4 regions of the Planomonospora corallina genome follow, and region 4 is predicted to be linked to each of the others. Evidence: predicted binding sites of a transcription regulator. Region 4 holds the regulator's gene; each other region holds the start of a gene.
The links. Region 4 encodes HrcA, which represses chaperone genes, less so after heat shock. Its sites were predicted from a motif close to TTGGCACTCTCNNNNNGAGAGTGCCAA; they were not measured.
Positions count from the first base shown of each region.

Region 1: the regulator HrcA is predicted to act here: its motif matches at 3,826-3,852, upstream of groL (chaperonin GroEL).
Region 2: the regulator HrcA is predicted to act here: its motif matches at 3,141-3,167, upstream of groES (co-chaperone GroES).
Region 3: the regulator HrcA is predicted to act here: its motif matches at 2,772-2,798, upstream of ACFOWE_RS21835 (FmdB family zinc ribbon protein).

Region 1 covers NZ_JBHSBM010000019.1:27,497-32,929, reverse strand. The annotation lists gene ACFOWE_RS18545 (alpha,alpha-trehalose-phosphate synthase (UDP-forming)) at 1-392, opposite strand, end outside; gene ACFOWE_RS18540 (RNA polymerase sigma factor) at 552-1,109, shown strand; SAM riboswitch class I at 1,254-1,394, shown strand; gene thrC (threonine synthase) at 1,409-2,674, shown strand; gene ACFOWE_RS18530 (MoaD/ThiS family protein) at 2,698-2,973, shown strand; gene ACFOWE_RS18525 (cold-shock protein) at 3,314-3,514, shown strand; gene groL (chaperonin GroEL) at 3,962-5,433, shown strand, end outside.
Region 2 covers NZ_JBHSBM010000011.1:175,732-181,164, reverse strand. The annotation lists gene ACFOWE_RS05800 (hypothetical protein) at 1-57, opposite strand, end outside; gene ACFOWE_RS05795 (sigma-70 family RNA polymerase sigma factor) at 114-680, opposite strand; gene groL (chaperonin GroEL) at 1,026-2,648, opposite strand; gene groES (co-chaperone GroES) at 2,745-3,056, opposite strand; gene ACFOWE_RS05780 (Uma2 family endonuclease) at 3,949-4,602, shown strand; gene ACFOWE_RS05775 (class I SAM-dependent methyltransferase) at 4,649-5,433, shown strand, end outside.
Region 3 covers NZ_JBHSBM010000024.1:163,927-169,359, reverse strand. The annotation lists gene galU (UTP--glucose-1-phosphate uridylyltransferase GalU) at 1-466, opposite strand, end outside; gene ACFOWE_RS21845 (5-formyltetrahydrofolate cyclo-ligase) at 479-1,078, shown strand; gene ACFOWE_RS21840 (potassium/proton antiporter) at 1,120-2,619, shown strand; gene ACFOWE_RS21835 (FmdB family zinc ribbon protein) at 2,827-3,126, shown strand; gene ACFOWE_RS21830 (MFS transporter) at 3,322-5,352, opposite strand.
Region 4 covers NZ_JBHSBM010000017.1:226,805-232,237, forward strand. The annotation lists gene ACFOWE_RS14170 (DUF4870 domain-containing protein) at 1-277, opposite strand, end outside; gene ACFOWE_RS14175 (DUF3097 domain-containing protein) at 305-1,120, opposite strand; gene ACFOWE_RS14180 (hypothetical protein) at 1,203-1,892, opposite strand; gene hrcA (heat-inducible transcriptional repressor HrcA) at 2,086-3,099, shown strand; gene dnaJ (molecular chaperone DnaJ) at 3,112-4,251, shown strand; gene ACFOWE_RS14195 (16S rRNA (uracil(1498)-N(3))-methyltransferase) at 4,248-5,030, shown strand; gene ACFOWE_RS14200 (hypothetical protein) at 5,118-5,433, opposite strand, start outside.

The DNA of each region.
Region 1 (5,433 bases), on a different contig from region 4:
TTGTAGGACTGGTAGGACTCCCACTCGCGGCGGAAGCGGGCGTCGAAGTGCGGGGTGTTGGCGGTGTCGTAGAGCAGGTGGTGGACGAACCAGAGCGTGGAGTTGGCCACCGCGTTGTAGGCGCGGTGGAAGGTCGCCGGGGGGATGTCGAGCATGCGCAGCGCGCCGGTGTCGTATCCCGCCCGGTCGAGGCGGCCACCGGGCGCCTGCCGTACGGCGGCGCGGTCGCCGTCGGAGAGCGCGGCGCAGACCCAGAGCAGGTCCAGCTCCTTGGCCACCTCCGACAGGCCGGACACCAGCCCGCCGCCGCCCCGGCGCATGGAGAGCGAGCCGTCCTCCGAGACGGTGAACGAGACGGGGCCACGATTGGACGCCACCAGGATCGTGTTCATGCTTTCCTCGACTAGGGAGACAGGCCCCTTCAGCTTCTACGCCTACTGCGGACGCCGGGGGATCGGCCCGCCTTGGGGGATGCTTGCCTCAGAGGTTAACCAAACATTTCCGTCGACCATAGGATGTCCGGCGACGGTGACCGCTGATTGGGGCTCGTGATGGCGCTGGACGAGACGACCGAGGGACTGGCCCGGGCGGCGGCCCAGGGCGACCATCGGGCTCTGGGCGAGCTGCTGCGGCGCATCGAGCCCGACGTGCTGCGGCACTGCAACCGGATCCTCCCCTACCGGCAGGACGCCGAGGAGGCGTGCCAGGACACCCTGCTGGCGGTGGCCCGCAACATCGGCCGCTTCGAGGGCCGGGCCCGGTTCAGCACGTGGCTGCACATCGTGACGGCCAACTGCGCGCGGACCACCTACCGCTCGCTGAAGCGGCGCGCGGCCGAGCAGAGCTCCGAGGAGCTGCCGCTGCAGAAGCCCGACGTCGCCCGGGTGAGCGTGATCGCGGGCTCCCGGCTGGACCTGCTCGACGTGATGGAGGCGCTGGAGGCGTCCAAGCCCGACCTGGCCCAGGCGCTGGTGCTGCGCGACATCTGCCAGCTCGACTACAACGAGGTGGCCGAGCAGCTCGGCATCCCGCTGGGCACCGCCAAGTCCCGCATCCACCAGGCGCGCAAGTACGTCCAGGGGGCGCTGGGCGAGGCCTACGGGTCCTGACGCCCTCGCGGCCCTGCGGCGCGGCCCGGTTCGCGTCCGTCAGGTAACACGATCCGTCTCGCGAAGTGAGACGGTTGGTCGGAGCGGCGAAAAGCCGGGGTAGAGTGCTTTCAACCTGCTCAACGGGTTCGACAACTGAATACGTGCTCATCCAGAGGGGTGGAGGGACCGGCCCTGCGAAGCCCCGGCAACCCTCCCGGTTCAAGACTCGTGATCTGACGAGGTCGGCCGGGACAGGTGCCAATTCCGGTCTGTGACCAAGGTGGTCGCAGACGAAGATGAGGGAAAGGCCTCGCTTCATGGCGCTTGCAACCGCTGAAACCACCGCCGCTTCGCTCGACTTCGGCCCCGCCGTGGCCCTGTCCTGTCGCGAGTGCGGCGCCCGTTACGACCTCGGCCCGGACTTCGCCTGTACCGAGTGTTTCGGCCCGCTCGAGATCGCCTACGAGCTGCCCCGGGTGACCCGCGAGGAGATCGCCGCCGGGCCGAGCAACATCTGGCGCTACCGCTCGCTGCTCCCGGTCCCGGCGGACGTCGCCTCCAAGCGGAACATGGCCCCCGGCTGGACCAAGCTGGTCAAGGCCGACAACCTCGCCCGCGAGCTGGGTGTCCGCGCACTCCACGTGAAGGACGACTCCGGCAACCCCACGCACTCCTTCAAGGACCGGGTGGTGGCCATCGCCGTCGAGGCGGCCCGCAACTTCGGCTTCCACACCCTGTCCTGCTCCTCCACCGGCAATCTCGCCGGCGCGGTCACCGCCGCCGCGGCCCGCGCCGGCCTCGACGCCTGCGTCTTCATCCCCGCCGACCTGGAGGAGGCCAAGATCGTCATGGCCTCGGTGTACGGCGGGCGCCTCGTGGCCATCGACGGCACCTACGACGACGTGAACCGCTTCTGCTCCGAGCTCATCGGCGACGAGCTGGGCGACCGGTGGGGCTTCGTCAACGTCAACCTCCGCCCCTACTACGCGGAGGGCTCCAAGACGCTCGCCTACGAGATCGCCGAGCAGCTCGGCTGGCGGCTCCCCGACCAGATCGTCGTCCCGGTGGCCTCCGGCTCCCAGCTCACGAAGATCGACAAGGGCTTCAAGGAGCTGATCGCCCTCGGCCTCGTCGAGGACAAGCCGTACAAGATCTTCGCCGCCCAGGCCGAGGGCTGCTCGCCGGTCTCCGCGGCCTACAAGGCCGGTCACGACGTGATCCGCCCGGTCAAGCCCGACACGATCGCCAAGTCGCTGGCGATCGGCAACCCGGCCGACGGGCCGTACGTGCTGGACATCGCCCGGCGCACCGGCGGCGCGGTGGAGGACGTCACGGACGCGGAGATCGTCGACGCGATCCGGCTGCTGGCCCGGACCGAGGGCATCTTCGCCGAGACGGCGGGCGGTGTCACCGTCGGCGTGCTGCGCAAGCTGGTCGCCGAGGGCCGGCTCGACCCGGACGGCGAGACGGTCGTGCTGAACACCGGTGAGGGGCTCAAGACCCTCGACGCGGTTTCCGGGCACGCGCGTCCCACCGCCGTGATCCGGCCTTCTCTCGACGCATTCCGTACCGCCCTCGCCTGAGAACTCCTGAAAGGTACTCGACCATGAGCGTTTCCGTGCGGATTCCGACGATTCTTCGGACTTACACCAATGGTGCCGCGGAGGTGAGCGGGGAAGGGGCGACCCTCCGGGAGGTCCTGGAGAAGCTCGACGCCGACTATCCCGGCATCGGTGCCCGGATTCTCGATGAAACGGGCAAGATCCGGCGTTTTGTCAACGTCTATGTGGGAGAAGAGGACGTCCGTTTCGCGGACAACCTCGACACCGCCACGCCGCCCGGCGTTCAGGTCTCCATCATTCCGGCGGTCGCCGGAGGCTGACCCGCACCCCGCGCCTCCGGGCGTCCGCCGCTCGACGGGGCGCCGTCACGACACCCGCACCGGCCTCGGCCGCGTGCGGGTGTCGTGTTTTGTGACGAGGGTTCATATCTGGGACATCAGGAAATAATGGAATTTTGAACTAAATTACAGCTAGAGTAAAAGTTTGTTCTCGTGCCGAAGTCATGGCTAAACGGATGATTGATGGATTGACTCTGTTGCCCCACGGTGTCCCACAGGTATGGTCGAGAACGATCGATGGGGCGATGGCCTTCGCCGCGGAGATCGAAGACTTCGCGAGTGGAATGGGCGTGGTCTTCAAGGTCGGTAAGAGGAGTCGGAAGTGGCGCAGGGCACCGTCAAGTGGTTCAACGCGGACAAGGGCTACGGCTTCATCGCGGTAGACGGTGGTAAGGATGTGTTCGTCCATTACTCCGCGATCCTGATGGACGGCTACCGGGCGCTCGAGCAGGGCCAGCGGGTCGAGTTCGAGATCACCCAGGGGCAGAAGGGTCCGCAGGCGGAGGCCGTCCGGACCGTCTGATCCGGTCGTCCGCCCGGTCGCGGGAAGAGGTCGGAAGGTCCCGCGGCACCGCAGTCCGTCGGACCTTCCCGCACGTCGGCCCGGTCCCCGGTTCTCCCGGTGGGCCGGGCCTTCGCGTGCGCGGCCCTTCACGTGCGGTCCTTCGTGTGCGGACTCTGCGTGCGGGCTTACGTGCGGGCCTTCGCGTCTCCGTGTAGGCGGGTATGTCCGCGACCTGCATGGATCATCCGTTTTTTACCCTTCGCTCTGGGCGAAGCCCAGCTCAGCGCGGCGCGGCTTGCACTCGGCAGGGTAGAGTGCTAAACAGTTCGTTGGCACTCTCTGTATGAGAGTGCCAACCCAGGATCGAGGCGATGGGACCCGCCAACGGAGTCGCGGGTCCATATGCCGTCGCGGGCGTCGGCTCGATCCGGTGCACGCCACCCTGTGTTTGGGAGGTCTAGCCGTATGGCAGCCAAGATGATCGCGTTTGACGAGGACGCCCGGCGCGGTCTCGAGCGCGGCATGAACCAGCTCGCGGACGCCGTGAAGGTGACCCTCGGCCCCAAGGGCCGCAACGTCGTGCTGGAGAAGAAGTGGGGCGCTCCCACGATCACCAACGACGGTGTCTCGATCGCCAAGGAGATCGAGCTCGAGGACCCGTGGGAGAAGATCGGCGCCGAGCTCGTCAAGGAAGTCGCCAAGAAGACCGACGACGTCGCGGGTGACGGCACCACCACCGCCACCGTCCTCGCCCAGGCCCTGGTACGCGAGGGCCTGCGCAACGTCGCCGCCGGCGCCAACCCGATGGCCCTGAAGAAGGGCATCGAGGCCGCCGTCGAGCGCGTCTCCGAGGAGCTGGCCAAGCTCGCCAAGGACGTGGAGACGAAGGCGCAGATCGCCTCCACGGCCTCCATCTCCGCCGGCGACGCCCAGATCGGCGAGATGATCGCCGAGGCGATGGACAAGGTCGGCAAGGAAGGCGTCATCACCGTCGAGGAGAGCAACACCTTCGGCCTGGAGCTCGAGCTCACCGAGGGCATGCGCTTCGACAAGGGCTACATCTCGCCCTACTTCGTGACCGACCCGGAGCGCATGGAGGCCGTCCTCGAGGACCCGTACGTCCTCGTCGTCAACTCCAAGGTCTCCGCCAACAAGGACCTGCTCCCCGTCCTCGACAAGGTCGTGCAGGCCGGCAAGCCGCTGCTGATCATCGCTGAGGACGTCGAGGGCGAGGCCCTGGCCACCCTGGTCGTCAACAAGATCCGCGGCCTGTTCCGCTCGGTCGCCGTCAAGGCCCCGGGCTTCGGCGACCGCCGCAAGGCCATGCTGACCGACATCGCGATCCTCACCGGTGCCCAGGTCATCAGCGAGGACCTCGGCCTGAAGCTCGAGAGCACCACTCTCGACCAGCTCGGCCGCGCCCGCCAGGTCATCGTCACCAAGGACGAGACCACCATCGTCGACGGCTCCGGCGACGCCGAGCAGATCGCGGGCCGGGTCAACCAGATCCGCACCGAGATCGAGAACACCGACTCCGACTACGACCGCGAGAAGCTCCAGGAGCGTCTCGCCAAGCTGGCCGGCGGCGTGGCCGTCATCAAGGCCGGCGCGGCGACCGAGGTCGAGCTCAAGGAGCGCAAGCACCGCATCGAGGACGCCGTCCGCAACGCCAAGGCCGCGGTCGAGGAGGGCATCGTCCCCGGCGGCGGTGTCGCGCTGCTGCAGGCCGGCGCCAAGGCCTTCGACAAGCTGGAGCTGAACGGCGACGAGGCCACCGGTGCCGCGATCGTCCGCAAGGCCCTGGAGGAGCCGCTCAAGCAGATCGCGGTCAACGCCGGTCTCGAGGGCGGCGTCGTGGTGGAGAAGGTGCGCAACCTCACCCCGGGTGAGGGCCTGAACGCCGCCACCGGCGACTACGTCAACATGTTCGAGTCGGG
Region 2 (5,433 bases), on a different contig from region 4:
CTCGGAGACGGTCTCCCTGCGGGAGAGCGCCTGCAGCACGGCCTCGGTCTCGGCCACGGACGGATCCCTCTCCGGGCCGCGCGGCCGGGCCGGGCACCGCGGATGAAGCGCCGTCAAGCTATCGACTCCAGCTCCGCCAGCGCCCGCAGCCTGGCGAGCGCCCGATGCTGTGCGACGCGAACCGCACCTGGTGACATACCGAGTACATTACCCGTCTCCTCCGCCGACAGCCCCGACACCACTCTGAGCATCAGCAGTTCACGCTGGGTGTCGGGAAGGCGGGAGAGCAGCCGGCGCGCGTGCTCGGCCTCGACGTAGCGCACCACCGTCTCCTCCGGCCCGGGACCCTCGTCGGGCCCGTCCGGCAGGTCCTGGGTCGGCACGGCGGAGCGCACGGAACTGCGCAGCGCGTCGGCCACCTTGTGGGACGCGATGCCGAAGACGAATGACGCGAACGGGCGCCCCATGTCCCGGTAACGGGGCAGTGCCGCCAGAACCGCGATGCATACTTCCTGTGCCACATCGTCCGCAATGTGATATTGGCCGGAAACCCGGCCGAGGCGGGCCCGGCAATAGCGCACCACCATCGGACGCAACTGCGCGAGCAAGGATTCGATCGCGCTGCGATCCCCCTGAACGGCGAGGCTTGTCAGATCCTTGAGATCGTCCTTGTGGACGATCCCGTCAGATCTCGTCGCAAGCCTTACCCCACTTTTGGCGTCGGCGACGCATCCCTCGGTCACGTAGGCATGATGCCCGCACCGATCGGGCCTGTCGTCATGGCAAACGGCTACGGATTGGTCACATTGAGACGGGATCGGCGGAGCGTAATCAGATGATGACGCTCGGATTTCCCGAGCCGTCTGATATTTCGCGCAATTGCGGAATGCGTTCCCCTATTCGTGATAAACCGCATCCACGGCACCTGGGCGACCTATGCCCATTTGCGGCTTATTTCACAATTCCTCCAAAAAGTACGGCTCGCACCCCCACGGGGTGCGAGCCGTACCGGATGCGGGTGGAGATCAGTGGCCGTGGCCGTGGCCGTGACCGTGACCGCCGGCGGCCGGGGCCTCCTCCTCGGGCTTGTCCACCACGAGGGCCTCGGTCGTCAGCAGCATGCCGGCGATGGAGGCGGCGTTCTGCACCGCGGAGCGGGTGACCTTGACCGGGTCGATGACGCCCTGGGCGATCAGGTCGCCGTACTCGCCGGTGGCGGCGTTGAGGCCGTGGCCGACGGGCAGGTCGGTGACCTTGGAGGTCACGACGTAGCCCTCGAGGCCGGCGTTCTCGGCGATCCAGCGGGCCGGCTCGACGAGCGCCTTGCGGACCACCGCGACACCGGTCGCCTCGTCGCCGGAGAGCTCCAGGTCGCCCAGGACCTTGGAGACGTGCACGAGCGCGGAGCCACCGCCGGAGACGATGCCCTCCTCGATCGCGGCGCGGGTGGCGGAGATGGCGTCCTCGAGACGGTGCTTCTTCTCCTTGAGCTCCACCTCGGTGGCCGCGCCGACCCGCAGCACGCACACCCCGCCGGAGAGCTTGGCCAGGCGCTCCTGGAGCTTCTCGCGGTCCCAGTCGGAGTCGGACTGCTCGATGGCGAGCTTGATCTCCTTGACCCGGTCCGCGATCGCCTGGGCGTCGCCGGCGCCGTCCACGATCGTGGTGGTGTCCTTGGTGATCACGACGCGGCGGGCCGTGCCGAGCACCTCGAGGCCGACGTGCTCGAGCTTGAGGCCGACCTCCTCGCTGACGACCTGGCCGCCGGTGAGGATGGCCATGTCCTGCAGCATCGCCTTGCGGCGGTCGCCGAAGCCCGGGGCCTTGACGGCGACGGAGGTGAAGGTGCCGCGGATCTTGTTCGTGACCAGGACCGCGAGGGCCTCGCCCTCGACGTCCTCGGCGATGACCAGCAGCGGCTTCTTGGTCTGGGCGACCTTCTCCAGCAGCGGCAGGAAGTCCGCCACGGAGGAGACCTTGGACTGGTTGATCAGGATGTAGGGGTCCTCCAGGACCGCTTCCATCCGGTCCTGGTCGGTCACCATGTAGGGCGACAGGTAGCCCTTGTCGAACTGGAGACCCTCGGTGAACTCCAGCTCCATGCCCATGGAGTTGGACTCCTCGACGGTGATGACACCGTCCTTGCCCACCTTGTCGAACGCCTCGGCGATCAGCTCGCCGATCCTGGAGTCCTGCGCGGAGATCGTCGCGACGTGCGCGATCTCCTGCTTGTCCGCGACCGGGCGGGCGGACTCCAGCAGCTTGTCGCTGACCGCCTTGGCGGCCAGGTCGATGCCGCGCTTGAGCGCGAGCGGCTGGGCGCCGGCCACGACGTTGCGCAGGCCCTCGCGGACCATCGCCTGGGCGAGGACCGTCGCGGTGGTCGTGCCGTCACCGGCGACGTCGTTGGTCTTGGTGGCGACTTCCTTGGCCAGCTGGGCGCCGAGGTTCTCGTAGGCGCCCTCCAGCTCGATCTCACGCGCGATGGTGACACCGTCGTTGGTGATGGTCGGCGCGCCGAACTTCTTGTCGATGACGACGTTGCGGCCCCGCGGGCCGAGGGTCACCTTCACGGCGTCCGCGAGGGCGTTCACCCCACGCTCGAGGGCGCGGCGCGCGTCCTCCTCGAAGGACAGGATCTTGGGCATGACAGTCCTCTCTCAAAAGCACGTCGGCGCATCAGAGCCCCGGGCGCAGACACGCTGCCCGGGGCTCGACACGTCACATCTTCGGTGAAGCGATGACTACTTCTCGATGATCGCGAGCACGTCGCGGGCGGAGAGCACGAGGTACTCCTCGCCGCCGTACTTCACCTCGGTGCCGCCGTACTTGCTGTAGAGGACGACGTCGCCCTCGTTGACGTCCAGCGGGATGCGCTTCTTGCCGTCCTCGTCCCAGTTGCCGGGACCCACCGCGAGGACCTTGCCCTCCTGCGGCTTCTCCTTGGCGGTGTCCGGGATGACCAGACCGGAAGCGGTGGTCTGCTCCGCCTCGAGCGGCTGGACCACGATGCGGTCGCCGAGCGGCTTAACGGGAACCTTGGTGGCGGTCGTCACGTCGGACCTCCCCTTCTGATTTGAATGATCTAGAAGAGGCGACCAGCGGTCTGCCGTCGCGGGTGCCAGACCTGATCGCGTGTATTGGCACTCTCACCGGGAGAGTGCCAATACGGAACAGTATGCAAGGAGGGCTTGACAGTCAACACGAACCGCCTCTTCTGCGCTTCCAGCGAACTCCGCGCACGTCAGGCGCACGTCAGGTGCACCGCGGCGAGGACCGCCCCGCGCGCCGCGGCGCCGCCCCGGGGCCGGGGCGGCCTCCACGCCCCGGTCTCCGGGACGCCCCGCGCGCTCCGCCCCGGAGCCACCCGTGAGCGTCCCGGACCGCTCCCTCCCGGGTACGGCGGGCCGCCGCGTCCCGAACCCGTCCCGGACACGGCGACCCCACCCGGAAACCGTCCGGGAAAGACCGCGCCCGGAACGGAAACCGTCCAGGAAAGACCGCCTCCGGAGCACGGGAAACGGAAAACCACGCGATCCGCCCGGTCAGTCGGAGGCTTTCCGGTGGTAGACGGTCCGTAAAAACATGACGACGGTTCTCCGGCGATCCGATTCCGAATGCGTCACCGGTGGACGCCATCCCCATGACGGGGCATGCCGTCCCCCTGGGCAAGGCAAAGAGATTCAAGGCGGCCACCTGATATGCGAGAACATCCGAAGGCACGGAGAACCGGTCACCGCGACCGCGGAAACGTCCCCCTCCTGTTCCGCCCGGCCACCGGCCGCCCACGGATCGCACGAGCGGCCGCAGGCCCTGTCCCGGATCCGCCTCCGGTCCGCCGCGCTCCGCACCGGCGGGAGGGAACATAGGGGAAGACGGCCGGACATCGAGCAGGAATGTGATCCGATGACCACGAACGGTGACGGGGAAGACGCTACGGTGGGCGACATGACCAGCACGATGAGCGAGAGGACCGCCTCCCCCGGGGACCGCGACCCGCTCGCCGACTGGCCCTACCCCCCGCCCGGCGGGTGGACGGCCGACGACCTCGATCTGCTCCCCCAGGACGGGCCCAACGGCGAGCCGGACTTCTTCAAGCGCATCGAACTCCTCGACGGAGCCCTCATCTTCATGTCCCCCCAGACGCGTTTCCACGAACGGCTGATCCGCGGGCTCACGGACCGCCTCGACGACCAGGCCCCCGAGCATCTGGCCGCCGTCAGTCAGATGGACATCAGGATCGACAAGTTCCAGCGACCCTGCCCGGACGTCCTGGTCATCGACGCAGACGTCGCGGACGACAACAGCCGGACCTCCTATGCCCCCGCCGAGGTCCACCTGGTGGTGGAGGTGGTCTCACCCGAGTCGAAGTTCCGCGACCGCAAGGTCAAGCCCGAGCGCTACGCGTCGGCAGGTCTCATCCACTTCTGGCGTATCGAGGCGGAGGGGGACAAGCCCGTCGTGTACGTGTACGAGCTCGACCCCGCCACCCGGTCGTACGCTCCCACCGGCATCCACCACGGGCGGATCTCCGTCGATGTGCCGTTCCCCGTCGAGATCGATCTGAACGACCTGCTGAGCCGGGGTGGCGCCGCCCGGTGACCGGCGGGTCCGTCCGGGCCGGCGTCAGGCGGTAGCGTCGGGCGGCGTGGACCTCGACGCATTCCGGGAACTGCTGACGCCGCGCGGACAGGAGGCCCTCGCCGCGGCGGCGGAGCTGGCCGCGGACGATCCCGTGGCGGCGGTGACCCGGCTCAGGAAGACCTACGACGCCTCCCTCACCTCGGCCGCGCTCACCCAGGCCGGGCTCCGGCGGCGCGCCCGGGAGAAGTTCGGCGCCGACGCCGACCTGATGTACTTCACCCCGCACGGCCTGGAGCAGGCCACCCGCCGCGAGGTCGCCGACCACCGCGCCCGGCGCATCCCCGCGGGCTCCCGCGTCGCCGACGTCTGCTGCGGCATCGGCGGGGACCTGCTCGCCCTGGCCAGGGCCGGCTGCACCGTGGAGGCGGTGGACGCCGACCCGCTCACCGCCGCCGTCGCCCGCGCCAACGCCGAGGCGCTCGGCTTCGGCGACCGCGTAACGGTCCGCGCCGCGGACGCCGGCACCGTGGACCCGGCCGCCTTCGACGTGCTCTTCGCCGATCCCGCCCGCCGTACGGCGCGCGGCAGGACCTTCGACCCGCTGGCGTACTCGCCCGCCTGGCCCGAGGTGCTGGACATGGTGGGCCGGGCCCGGGCCGCCTGCCTGAAGGTCGCGCCCGGTATCCCGTACGAGTTCATCCCCGCCGGGGCCGAGGCCGAGTGGGTCTCGTTCCGGGGCGAGGTCAAGGAGGCGGTGATCTGGGCGGGCGCGCTGACCGGCGGGGTGGAGCGGCGGGCCACGATGCTGCCGTCGGGCCTGACGCTGACGCCCGGCCCCGGTCCCGGCCA
Region 3 (5,433 bases), on a different contig from region 4:
CGTAGGTGTTGCGGACGTCGATCATGCGCTTGAGCAGCTCGTCGCGGGGGTCGATCAGGTCGTCGCCGAGCAGGCAGGCGAACGGGCTGTCGCCCACGTGCTGCTTGGCGCAGAGGACGGCGTGGCCGAGGCCGCGCGGCTCGCCCTGCCGTACGTAGTGGAGGGTGGCGAGGTCGGCGGGCTCGCGGACCTGGGAGAGGCGCTCGTCGTCGCCCTTGGCCTCGAGGGCCTCCTCGAGCTCGATCGCCCGGTCGAAGTGGTCCTCGATCGAGCGCTTGTTCTTGCCGGTCACCATGAGCACGTCGAGCAGCCCGGCGGAGACGGCCTCCTCGACGACATACTGGATCGCGGGCTTGTCGACGATCGGCAGCATCTCCTTGGGCGTCGCCTTGGTCGCCGGCAGGAAGCGGGTGCCCAGACCCGCCGCGGGGACAACGGCTTTCGTCACGGGATCGAAGTCGGCCATACCGAAACCTTAGTGGAGGGACCTGTGGACAAGCTGAAGTTGCGGTCGTTGATCCGCCAGCGGCGCGCCTCTATCCCGGAGGCCGAACAGTATGCGTCCTCTGTCCGGATTCGGGAGACCTTGCTGGACCAGCCGTGGGTGCAGATGGCCGGGCTGGTCGCCTGCTACTGGTCGGCCGGATCCGAGCCCGCCACCCACGGGCTGGTCTTCGCGCTCTGGAAGCACGGCGCGACCGTGATGCTCCCGGTGCTCCGCGACGACCTCGACCTCGACTGGGCGGTGTACGACGGGCCCGACAGCCTGACCCCCGGCCGCTTCGGGATCATGGAGCCGACCGACGTGCGGCGCGGGGCCGACGCGATCAGGACCGCCGCCCTGGTGATCGTCCCCGCGCTGGCGGTCGACCGCTCCACCGGCGTACGGCTCGGCCGGGGCGGCGGCTCCTACGACCGCGCGCTGGCCCGGGTCGGGCCGAACGTGCCGACGGTCGCCCTGCTCCACGAGGGCGAGCTGCTCGACGGCGTCCCCGCCGAACCGCACGACCGGCCGGTCCGCTACGCCGCCCTGCCCGGCGGCCTCGTCCGCCTGGGGACGGATCAGCCTGCCGAATAGGACAGAATGGTCCTCGAAGTGAGAGGAGGGGCCAGAGGGAGATGGACATCTGGCTGCTTCTCGGTTCGGGGATCGTCATCGCGTGCATCGTCGCGGTGCGCGTCGCCCACGGCAGCGGTCTGCCCAGTCTCCTCATCTTCCTCGGCTTCGGCCTGGTCCTCGGCGAGGCCGGCTTCGGCCTGCAGTTCGACGACGCCCAGCTCGCCCAGCAGATGGGCCTGATCGCCCTGGCGATCATCCTGGCCGAGGGCGGCCTGACCACCACCTGGAGCCACATCAAGGGCTCCATCCCCACCGCCGTGGTGCTGGCCACCGTGGGCGTCGCGGTGAGCATCACCGCCGTCGCCGTCCCCGTGCACTTCCTGCTCGGCATGGACTGGCGGACCTCCCTCCTGCTCGGCGCGGTCCTCGCCTCGACCGACGCCGCGGCGGTCTTCTCCGTCCTGCGCCGGCTGCCGCTGCCGCCGCGCCTGTCGGGCATCCTCGAGGCGGAGTCCGGGTTCAACGACGCCCCCGTCGTCATCGCGGTCGTGCTGCTGAGCACCAGCACCTCGCCCCATCTCGGGACCGCCCTGCTCGAGGTCGTCTTCGAGCTCGTGGTGGGCGCGGCCGTCGGCCTCGCGGTGGGCCCCGTGGGCGTGTACGCGCTGCGCCACGTCGCGCTGCCGGCCGCCGGCCTGTACCCGATCGCGGTGCTCGCGCTGGCCTTCGCCGCCTACTCCGGGGCCGCCTCCCTGCACGGCAGCGGTTTCCTCGCCGTCTATCTGGCGGCGCTGGTCATGGGCAACTCCCAGATGCCGCACCGGACGGCCAGCCGCGGCTTCGCCGAGGGGATCGCCTGGCTGGCCCAGATCGGCCTGTTCGTCATGCTCGGCCTGCTGGCCAGCCCTTCGGAGATGCCGGGCGCGATCGTCCCGGGGCTGGTCGCGGGCCTGATCCTGGTCGCGGTCGCCCGGCCGCTGTCCATCATGGCCTCCGCCCTGCTGCTCCGGCTCACCGGGGTCGACCGGCTGAACTGGCGGGAGCAGGCATTCCTGTCCTGGGCCGGGCTCCGGGGCGCGGTGCCGATCGTGCTCGCCACCATCCCCTGGGCGGCCACGTTCATCGACGACGCCACCGCCAAGCTCGTGTTCAACGAGGTCTTCGTCATCGTGGTCGTCTACACCCTGCTCCAGGGGCCCACGCTGCCGTGGGTGGCGAGGCGGCTCGGGGTCACGGCCCCGGAGGAGGCCCGCGACCTGGCGGTGGAGTCCGCTCCGCTGGAGGAGCTCAACGCCGACCTCCTGCAGATCCGGGTGCCGCCGACGTCCAAGCTGCACGGCGTGGAGGTCTTCGAGCTGCGGCTCCCGTCCGACGCGCAGGTCACGCTCATCGTCCGGGAGGGCAAGTCGTTCGTGCCGTCGGAGTCCACCCGGATCCGGACCGACGACCAGCTCCTCGTGGTGGCCACCGCGGCCTGCCGGGAGACCGTCGAGCAGCGGTTCCGCGCGATCAGCCGCCGGGGCAAGCTCGCCGGCTGGTTCGGCGAGCACGGCGCCTGACCGCCGGCCGTACCGGCTCGCGGGACCGTCCCGGCTCCGGCGGGCTCGGCCGCGGAGTCCCTGGTTGCGGCGCGGTTGCGGGGACCCGGCCGCAGGGCCCTGCCGGAATGTGACCGCTCTCGCTCGCGTTTATGCTTGTCGACGCCGTACCATTAGCAGTCGCGCCAGTCGAGTGCCAATCGGCGCGGACCGAATGAGGAGGAGAGCGTGCCCACCTACCAGTACGCCTGCACCGCCTGTGACAACCAGTTCGAGATCGTCCAGAAGTTCACGGACGACGCGCTCACCGTCTGCCCGAGCTGCCAGGGTGAGCTGCGCAAGGTGTTCTCTGCGGTCGGCATCGTCTTCAAGGGTTCCGGCTTCTACCGGACCGACAGCCGGTCGTCCAGCTCCAGCACGGTGAGCTCGACCTCGTCGAGTTCGACGAGCTCCTCCACGTCGAAGGAGTCGTCGGGGTCCTCCGCTCCCGCCGCCCCGGCTCCCGCCCCCGCGGCCGCGGCCTCCTGACGGACGGCGCCTCCCCCGGCTGCGCCCTCCTGACGCGCGCCTCCTGCGGCGGTGCTTCCTGAGGCGGTGCTTCCTGAGGCGGTGCTTCCTGACGCGCGGACGGGCCCGGGCCGGGCCCGTCGGCGGGGAACCGCCAGTGCAGATCCACCAGCGGAGATCCACCAGCGGGAACCCGCCGGCCGGACGTCAGCGGGATCAGTGGGGATAGGGGCGGTCGGCCATCGCGCCGAGCAGTTCCCTCGGCAGCCGGTCCAGCAGCTCGCGCAGCCCGGCGTGTTCCTCGGGGTTCCAGTCCTGGATCACCCGGGCGAGGCCCTCACGGGCCTGCGCGACCAGCCGGTCGGCCACCCGCTCCCCCTGAGGGGTCAGTTCGAGGCTGAGCCCGTCCTCGGCCCGGTTGACCAGACCGCGCTCCACCAGGTGGGCGACGTACGGCCGTCCCCTGTCGATGCTCACCCCCGCCCTCTCGGCCAGGTCCGCGCCCGCCTGGGGACCGTGCGTGCCCAGACGGGCGATCAGCCAGACCGAGCCGGCCGGAAGGTCGTGCAGGCCCACCAGGTCACCGAGCCGGCGGTAGTAGTCGCGGCGCATGGCCTCGTCCGCCAGCCGCCACAGCCCTCTCTCCACCTCGTCGAGTGAGGAGCGCTCGGTGGGCACGGCGCCGTAGTTCTCCCCCGGGTCGGTCGCCCTGACGGTCTGCCGCAGCGGCAGCTCCGGCAGGAACCACGCCGCCGCGAACGCGACCAGCGCCACCGGCGCCCCGATCAGGAAGACCCGGGCGATCGCGTCGGAGTAGGCCTCCAGGAACCCCGCCGCGGCCTCCGGCGGCAGCTTCCCGATGACCGTCGGATCCCGCTGGGCCGCCTCGCTGAGGCCAGGCGGAAGCTGCACCGTCCGGGAGAGGCGCGCCAGGTCGTCCGAGAGCCGCGCGGTGAAGATCGCACCGGCGAGCGCGACGCCGAAGGATCCGCCGATCGCGCGGAAGAACGTGGCGCCCGAGGTGGCCGTCCCCAGGTCCTCGAAGTCCACGGCGTTCTGCACCGCGATCACCAGGACCTGCATGACCAGGCCGATCCCCACACCCAGGACAAGCAGATAGGCGCTCAGCTCCACCATGCCGATGCCGGCGTGGATGCGGGAGAGCAGGTAGAGCCCGAGCGCCGCCAGCGCGCTGCCCGCGATCGGGAAGGCCTTGTACCGGCCGGTGCTCGAGATGAGCTGCCCGCTGACGATCGAGGTGACGAGCACCCCGCCCATCATCGGCAGCAGGTACAGCCCCGACATCGTGGGAGAGACGCCCCGCACGACCTGGAGGAAGAGCGGCAGGTAGGTGAGGGCGCCGAACATGGCCACGCCCACGATGAAGCCGATCAGCGACGCCACGTTGAAGACCCGCAGGCGGAACAGGTGCAGCGGCAGCACCGGCTCCGCGGCCCGCCGCTCGGCCAGCCACCAGAGCACCACCAGCACCGCGGAGGCCACGCCCAGCCCGATGATGACCGGGTCGCCCCACGGGTAGGTGCTCCCGCCCCAGGTGGCCAGGAGCACCAGGCAGGCGGTGGCGCCGCCGAGGAAGGCGATGCCGGCGTAGTCGATGGCGTGCCTGCCCGGCCGGGTCCCGGCCGGGAGCGCCCCGGCGATCACCGCCAGCGCGAGGGCGCCGATCGGCAGGTTGACGTAGAAGGCCCAGTGCCAGGACAGGTGGTCCACGAACAGTCCGCCGAGCAGCGGCCCGGCGACGCTGGAGACGGCGAAGACCGCCCCGAACAGGCCCTGGTACCTCCCCCTCTCCCGGGGCGGCACCACGTCGGCGACGATCGCCTGGGAGAGCACGATGAGCCCGCCGCCGCCGAGTCCCTGCACCGCGCGGAAGGCGATCAGCTGCCCCATGTCCGCGGCGAGCCCGCACAGCGCCGAACCGACCAGGAAGACGACCAGCGAGGCCTGGAAGAGCCCTTTGCGGCCGTACTGGTCGCCGAGCTTGCCCCAGAGCGGGGTGGAGACCGTCGAGGCGAGCATGTAGGCCGTCACCACCCAGGACAGGTGGTTCAGCCCGCCGAGGTCGCCGACGATGGTCGGGAGCGCGGTGGCGACGATCGTCTGGTCCAGGGAGCTGATGAGCATGGTGAGCATGAGCGCGGCGATGATGAGGCCCAGGCCCTTCGCGGACTCCCGGGCCCCCGGTTCCCGCGCTGTGGGCTCCGTCCGGACCTGCTCAACGCTCATCTCGATCCCCCCGATCGGCCGTAGGCCTGGTCATACCCTCCGTGACCCGGCGGTCACATCAGGGGCAGAGTTATCCACAGG
Region 4 (5,433 bases):
GCGCGCCGTACGGGGCGTGCGAGCCGTAGGGGTCCTTGGCGTGGGGTGCGCCGTACGGGTCGTAGGGGCCGGCCTGGCCCTGCCCGCCGGTCTGACCGTACGGCGAACCGGCCTGGCCGTACGGCGAGGACTGCGGGGAGTGGTCCTGGCCGGAGGCGCCGTACCCTCCCCCGTACCCCCCGCCGTGGCCCTGCCCCGGCAGGCCGTACGGCCCGCTCGGCTGCGTCGCGCCGTGGTCTCCGGTCCCGGGGTGGGAGCCGGCGGGATTCTCGCTCATGGACCCTCCTGATGGGTCGTGAAGTGATCAGCCGGTCTCGTCGGCGGCCGTCACGAAGTCGATCAGTTCCTCGACCCGGCCGAGCAGCTCCGGCTCCAGGTCGGCGTATGTGGTGACCGCCCCGAGGATCCGCCGCCAGGCGTCGCCCGGCGCGAGGTCCCAGCCCAGGGCGGCGATGACCCCTTCCTTCCACGGTACGCCGCGCGGCACGGACGGCCAGGCGGGGATGCCGAGCACCGCCGGCTTGACCGCCTGCCAGACGTCCACGAAGGGGTGGCCGGCGACGAGCACGTGCGGAGAGGAGATCTGTGCGGCGATCCGGCTCTCCTTCGACCCGTCGACCAGGTGGTCCACGAGCACGCCCAGGCGGCGTCCGGGGCCGGGCCCGAACTCCGCCACGATCGCGGGCAGGTCGTCGACGCCCTCGAGGTACTCCACGACCACGCCCTCCACGCGCAGGTCGTGCCCCCAGACCTTCTCCACGAGCGCGGCGTCGTGCACGCCCTCGACGTAGATCCGGCTCTCCCGGGCGACACGGGCGCGCAGCCCCTCCACCGCTATGGAGCCGGAGGCGCTGCGCCTGGGTCCCGCCGGGGCGGCGGCGGGCCGCACGAGCGTCACGGCCCTGCCCTCCAGCAGGAACGCGGCGGGCTCCAGCGGGAAGACCCGCTGCCGCCCGAACCGGTCCTCCAGGGTGACGGCCTCCTTGTCGCAGGCGACGACGGCGCCGCAGAAGCGGCCGTCGGCGTCCTCCACGACCAGGCCGTGCTCCGCGGGGACCTCGGGGATGGTCCCCCGGCCGGGCCGCCGCCAGTCGCCCGCCAGCACGTCACGTCCGTACATCGCCGCCTCCTGCGCCCTCGGCCTCGGGAACCTCAGGGACGGTAGCAAAGGCGGCGATCACGCGTCAGGGGACCGCGGGCGCTCACCACGCGCCGGCGGCGATGCGCTTGCGGGCGCGGCTCCGCTTCACCAGCACGACGATGGTCACGATGACCGCCAGCAGGAAGCCGAAGGCCGGGATCAGGACCAGCCCGGCGGTGCCGCCCACGATCGAGTCGGCGGCCAGCTCCTTGCCCACGCCGAAGCGGGCCTGGCCCTCGCCCTGGACGGCGCAGCCGATCGTGTACTCGCCCGCCTGGTCGACGCCGACCCGGAAGGCCTGCTCCCAGGCGATGCCGTCGTCGCCGGTGACGGTCGTCTGCACGGTCGGCTGCGTCAGGGCGCCCTCCGGGGTGCCCTGCTGGAAGCCGCACTCGAACCGGGTGCCCTCCTCCGCGCTGACGTAGATGGCTGGGCTCCCGGCCGGGTCCAGCTTGACCTTCACGAACTCGCCGGAGTTGAACGAGGACGTGGGCGCGGCGTCGGTGACGGTGCCGAAGATGCCGCCGATGAAGACGAGGATGCCGGCGCCGATGGAGACGAACGCCAGCAGCCAGGCGCCGACGATCCAGCCGATGCTCGGCTTCACCTTCGGGGGCGGGCCCGCCGGGACGCCGTATCCGGGCTGGCCGTAGCCGGGGGCGCCGTACGGCTGGGCGGGGGCGTGCGGGGAGGGGGTGTGACCGGGGGCGCCGAAGCCGCCTCCGGCGGAGTTTCCGAAATTGTGCGACATGCGAAGAAGTGTGAGGCTTGCCGCTTGTATTCCAGTGGCAGTTGACTTGACGACCAGGCGCTCCACGCTTGCAGGCCGCCTTATCGCACCCCGGGGGCGTCGGCCGTACACTTGTTGGCACTCGGGAACACTGAGTGCCAGTCCCGGTGTTCTCCGTTCGGGCGTGCACGGTGCAGGCAAGGAGGTGAGCGCGGTGGTCGACGACCGCAAGCTCGCGGTGCTTCGCGCCATCGTGGAGGACTACGTGTCCACCAACGAGCCGGTGGGCTCCAAGGCCCTCGCCGATCGGCACAACCTGGGAGTCTCGCCGGCGACGATCCGCAACGACATGGCGGTGCTGGAGGAGCAGGGCTACATCACCCAGCCCCACACCAGCGCCGGCCGGGTGCCCACCGACAAGGGCTACCGGCTCTTCGTCGACCGGCTCTCCCAGGTCAAGCCGCTCTCGGCCGCCGAACGCAGGGCGATCGAGAGCTTCCTGGCGGGCGCGGTCGACATCGACGACGTCGTGACGCGCACGGTGCGGCTGCTGGCGCAGCTCACCCGGCAGGTCGCCGTCGTGCAGTACCCCTCGCTGACCCGCTCCACCGTCCGGCACGTCGAGCTCGTCCCGCTGAGCGAGCGGCGCCTGATGTTCGTGCTCATCACCAACACCGGCCGGGTCGAGCAGCGCGTGGTCGAGCTGCCCGACGTGGTGGACGAGGGCCGCGTGGCCCACCTGCGCGCCCTGCTCAACGCCTCCCTGGACGGCTGCGGCCTCACCAGCGTCCCGGACAAGATCGCCGACCTGCCGGACCGGCTCCCGCCGGAGGACCGGCCGCTGGCCGCCACGGTCCTGTCGGTGCTCCTGGAGTCCCTCGTGGAGCGCCAGGAAGAGAAGATCGTCTTCGCCGGGGCCGCCAACCTGGCGGGAGCCGACTTCACCGTCGGCCTCCGCGAGGTCCTGGAGGCGCTGGAGGAGCAGGTGGTGCTCATGCGCCTGCTCGGCGAGACCTCCGACCCGTCCTCGCTGACCGTGCGGATCGGCTCGGAGAACCCCTACACCGGACTTCAGGGGACGTCGATCGTCGCCGCCGGATACGGTTCGGGGGGCAACCAACTGGCCCGGCTCGGTGTGCTGGGGCCGACACGAATGGACTACCCGGTCACGATGGGCGCGGTGCGCGCGGTGGCACGCTACGTCAGCCAGATCCTGGCTGCATCCTAAGAGGTCGACTAAGTGGCTAAGACTGACTACTACGGCACCCTCGGGGTGCGCCGTGACGCCAGTGCGGAGGAGATCAAGAAGGCCTACCGCAGGCTGGCCCGTGAGCTGCACCCCGATGTGAACCCCGATCCGGCGACCCAGGAGCGCTTCAAGGAGATCACCCAGGCCTACGAGGTCCTGTCCGATCCCAACAAGCGCCAGATGTACGACCTGGGCGGCGACCCGTTCGGCGGGGGCGGCGCGGGTGCCGGCGGCTTCGGCGCGGGCTTCCCGTTCAGCGACATCATGGACGCCTTCTTCGGCACTGCGACGGGGGGAGCCGGCCGCGGGCCCCGCTCCCGGGCCCGCCGGGGCCGCAACGCCACCATCCGGGTCGAGCTCGACCTGCGCGAGTCGGCCTTCGGCACCACCCGCGAGCTGGTCGTCGACACCGCCGTGCTCTGCGAGGTCTGCTCCGGCTCCGGCGCGGCGTCCGGCACGCACCCCGACACCTGCGACATGTGCCGCGGGCGCGGCGAGGTCTCCCAGGTCACCCGCTCCTTCCTCGGCCAGGTCATGACCTCCCGGCCCTGCCCCCAGTGCAACGGGTTCGGCTCGATCATCCGCCACCCCTGCCAGGAGTGCTCCGGCGACGGCCGGGTCCGCACCCGGCGCACCATCAAGGTCCGCATCCCGGCGGGCGTGGAGGACGGCACCCACATCCAGCTCGCCGGGGAGGGCGAGATCGGCCCCGGCGGCGGCCCGCCCGGCGACCTGTTCCTGGAGATCGTCGAGCGGCCCCACGAGATCTTCGAGCGGCGCGGCGACGACCTGCACTGCACCGTGCAGATCCCGATGACGGCCGCCGCCCTCGGCACGATCCTGACCGTGGAGACGCTCGACGGCAGCGAGGAGATCGACGTCCGGCCGGGCACCCAGTCCGGGCAGACCATCTCCCTGTACGGCCGCGGCGTGCAGCGCCTCAACGAGACCGGCCGCGGCGACCTGCTCATCCACGTCAACGTGGAGACGCCCACCCGCCTCGACCCGGCCCAGGAGGAGCTGCTGAAGGAGCTGTCCAGGCTCCGCGGCGAGGAGCGGCCCCCCGGCAAGTTCGCCCCCGGCCAGCAGGGCTTCTTCTCGCGCCTGAGGGACGCGTTCAACGGCCGATGACGGCCCCCGTCTTCCTGGCGGACCCGGCGGACCTGGCGGAGCGGGAGTTCACGCTCGCCGGTCCCGAGGGGCGCCACGCGGCGGCCGTACGGCGGCTGCGGAAGGGGGAGCGGCTCGACCTGACCGACGGGGCGGGCGCCGTGGCCGAGTGCGTGGTCCTGGCCGCGGGCAAGGACTCCCTGCGTGTGGAGGTGCTGCGCCGCTACGAGGTGCCCGAGCCCCGGCCGCGCCTGGTGGTGGTGCAGGGGCTGCCCAAGGGGGAGCGGGGCGAGCTGGCCGTGGAGATGATGACGGAGGCCGGGGTCGACGTCATCGTGCCCTGGGCCGCGCTCCGGTGCGTCACCCGGTGGAAGGGCGACCGGGAGGCCAAGGCCCTGGCGCGCTGGCGCTCCACCGCGCGGGAGGCGGGCAAGCAGGCCCGCCGCTTCCGCCTGCCCGAGGTGACCGCTCCCGCCACCACCGCCGAGGTCGCCGCGCTGCTGTCGGCCGCGGCGCTGGGGGTCGTGCTGCACGAGGAGGCCGCCTCGCCGCTCTCGGCGCTACCGCTACCGGTGCCGGGGACGGGCGGGACCGGGACCGCCGGAGACGCCGGGACCGCCGGGACCGCCGGGGACATCGTCGTGGTCGTCGGCCCCGAGGGCGGGATCGCCGACGAGGAGATCGCCGCGTTCCGCGAGGCGGGGGCGGTGCCCGCGCTGCTCGGGCCGACGGTCCTGCGGACCTCGACGGCCGGGGTCGCCGCGGTGGCGGTGCTCCAGGCGCGCACCGGCCGCTGGTGACCCCGCCGGCCGGGGCGTCCGCGGCCGCACCGCGCTGACCGGCCGGCCGCCCGCCGGCCGCGGGCCCGACCGCACGGGACAGGACGTCTAGCCGATCGGGGTCGGGGCGGGCTCCTCCGACGGCAGCGGGGGCTGCGGGGTCTGCGGGTTCTCCGCCTCCTGGCAGCCGGCGCCGGGGCACGGGCTCTCCGCGGGCAGGGACGGTTCCGCGGGGGTCGGCGTCGGCGTCTCGATCTCCTCGCACTCCTCGCGCGGCTCCTCCGGCTCCGGAGTCGCCTCGGGGTCCGCGGTCGGACAGGTGGGCGTGGGAGTGGGGGTGGGCGTCGGCTTCGAACTCGGCTGCGGGGGCGGGTTCGGCGCCGCCTGCCTGGTCTGCGCGGGCACGGACGGTTGCGTGGTGGGG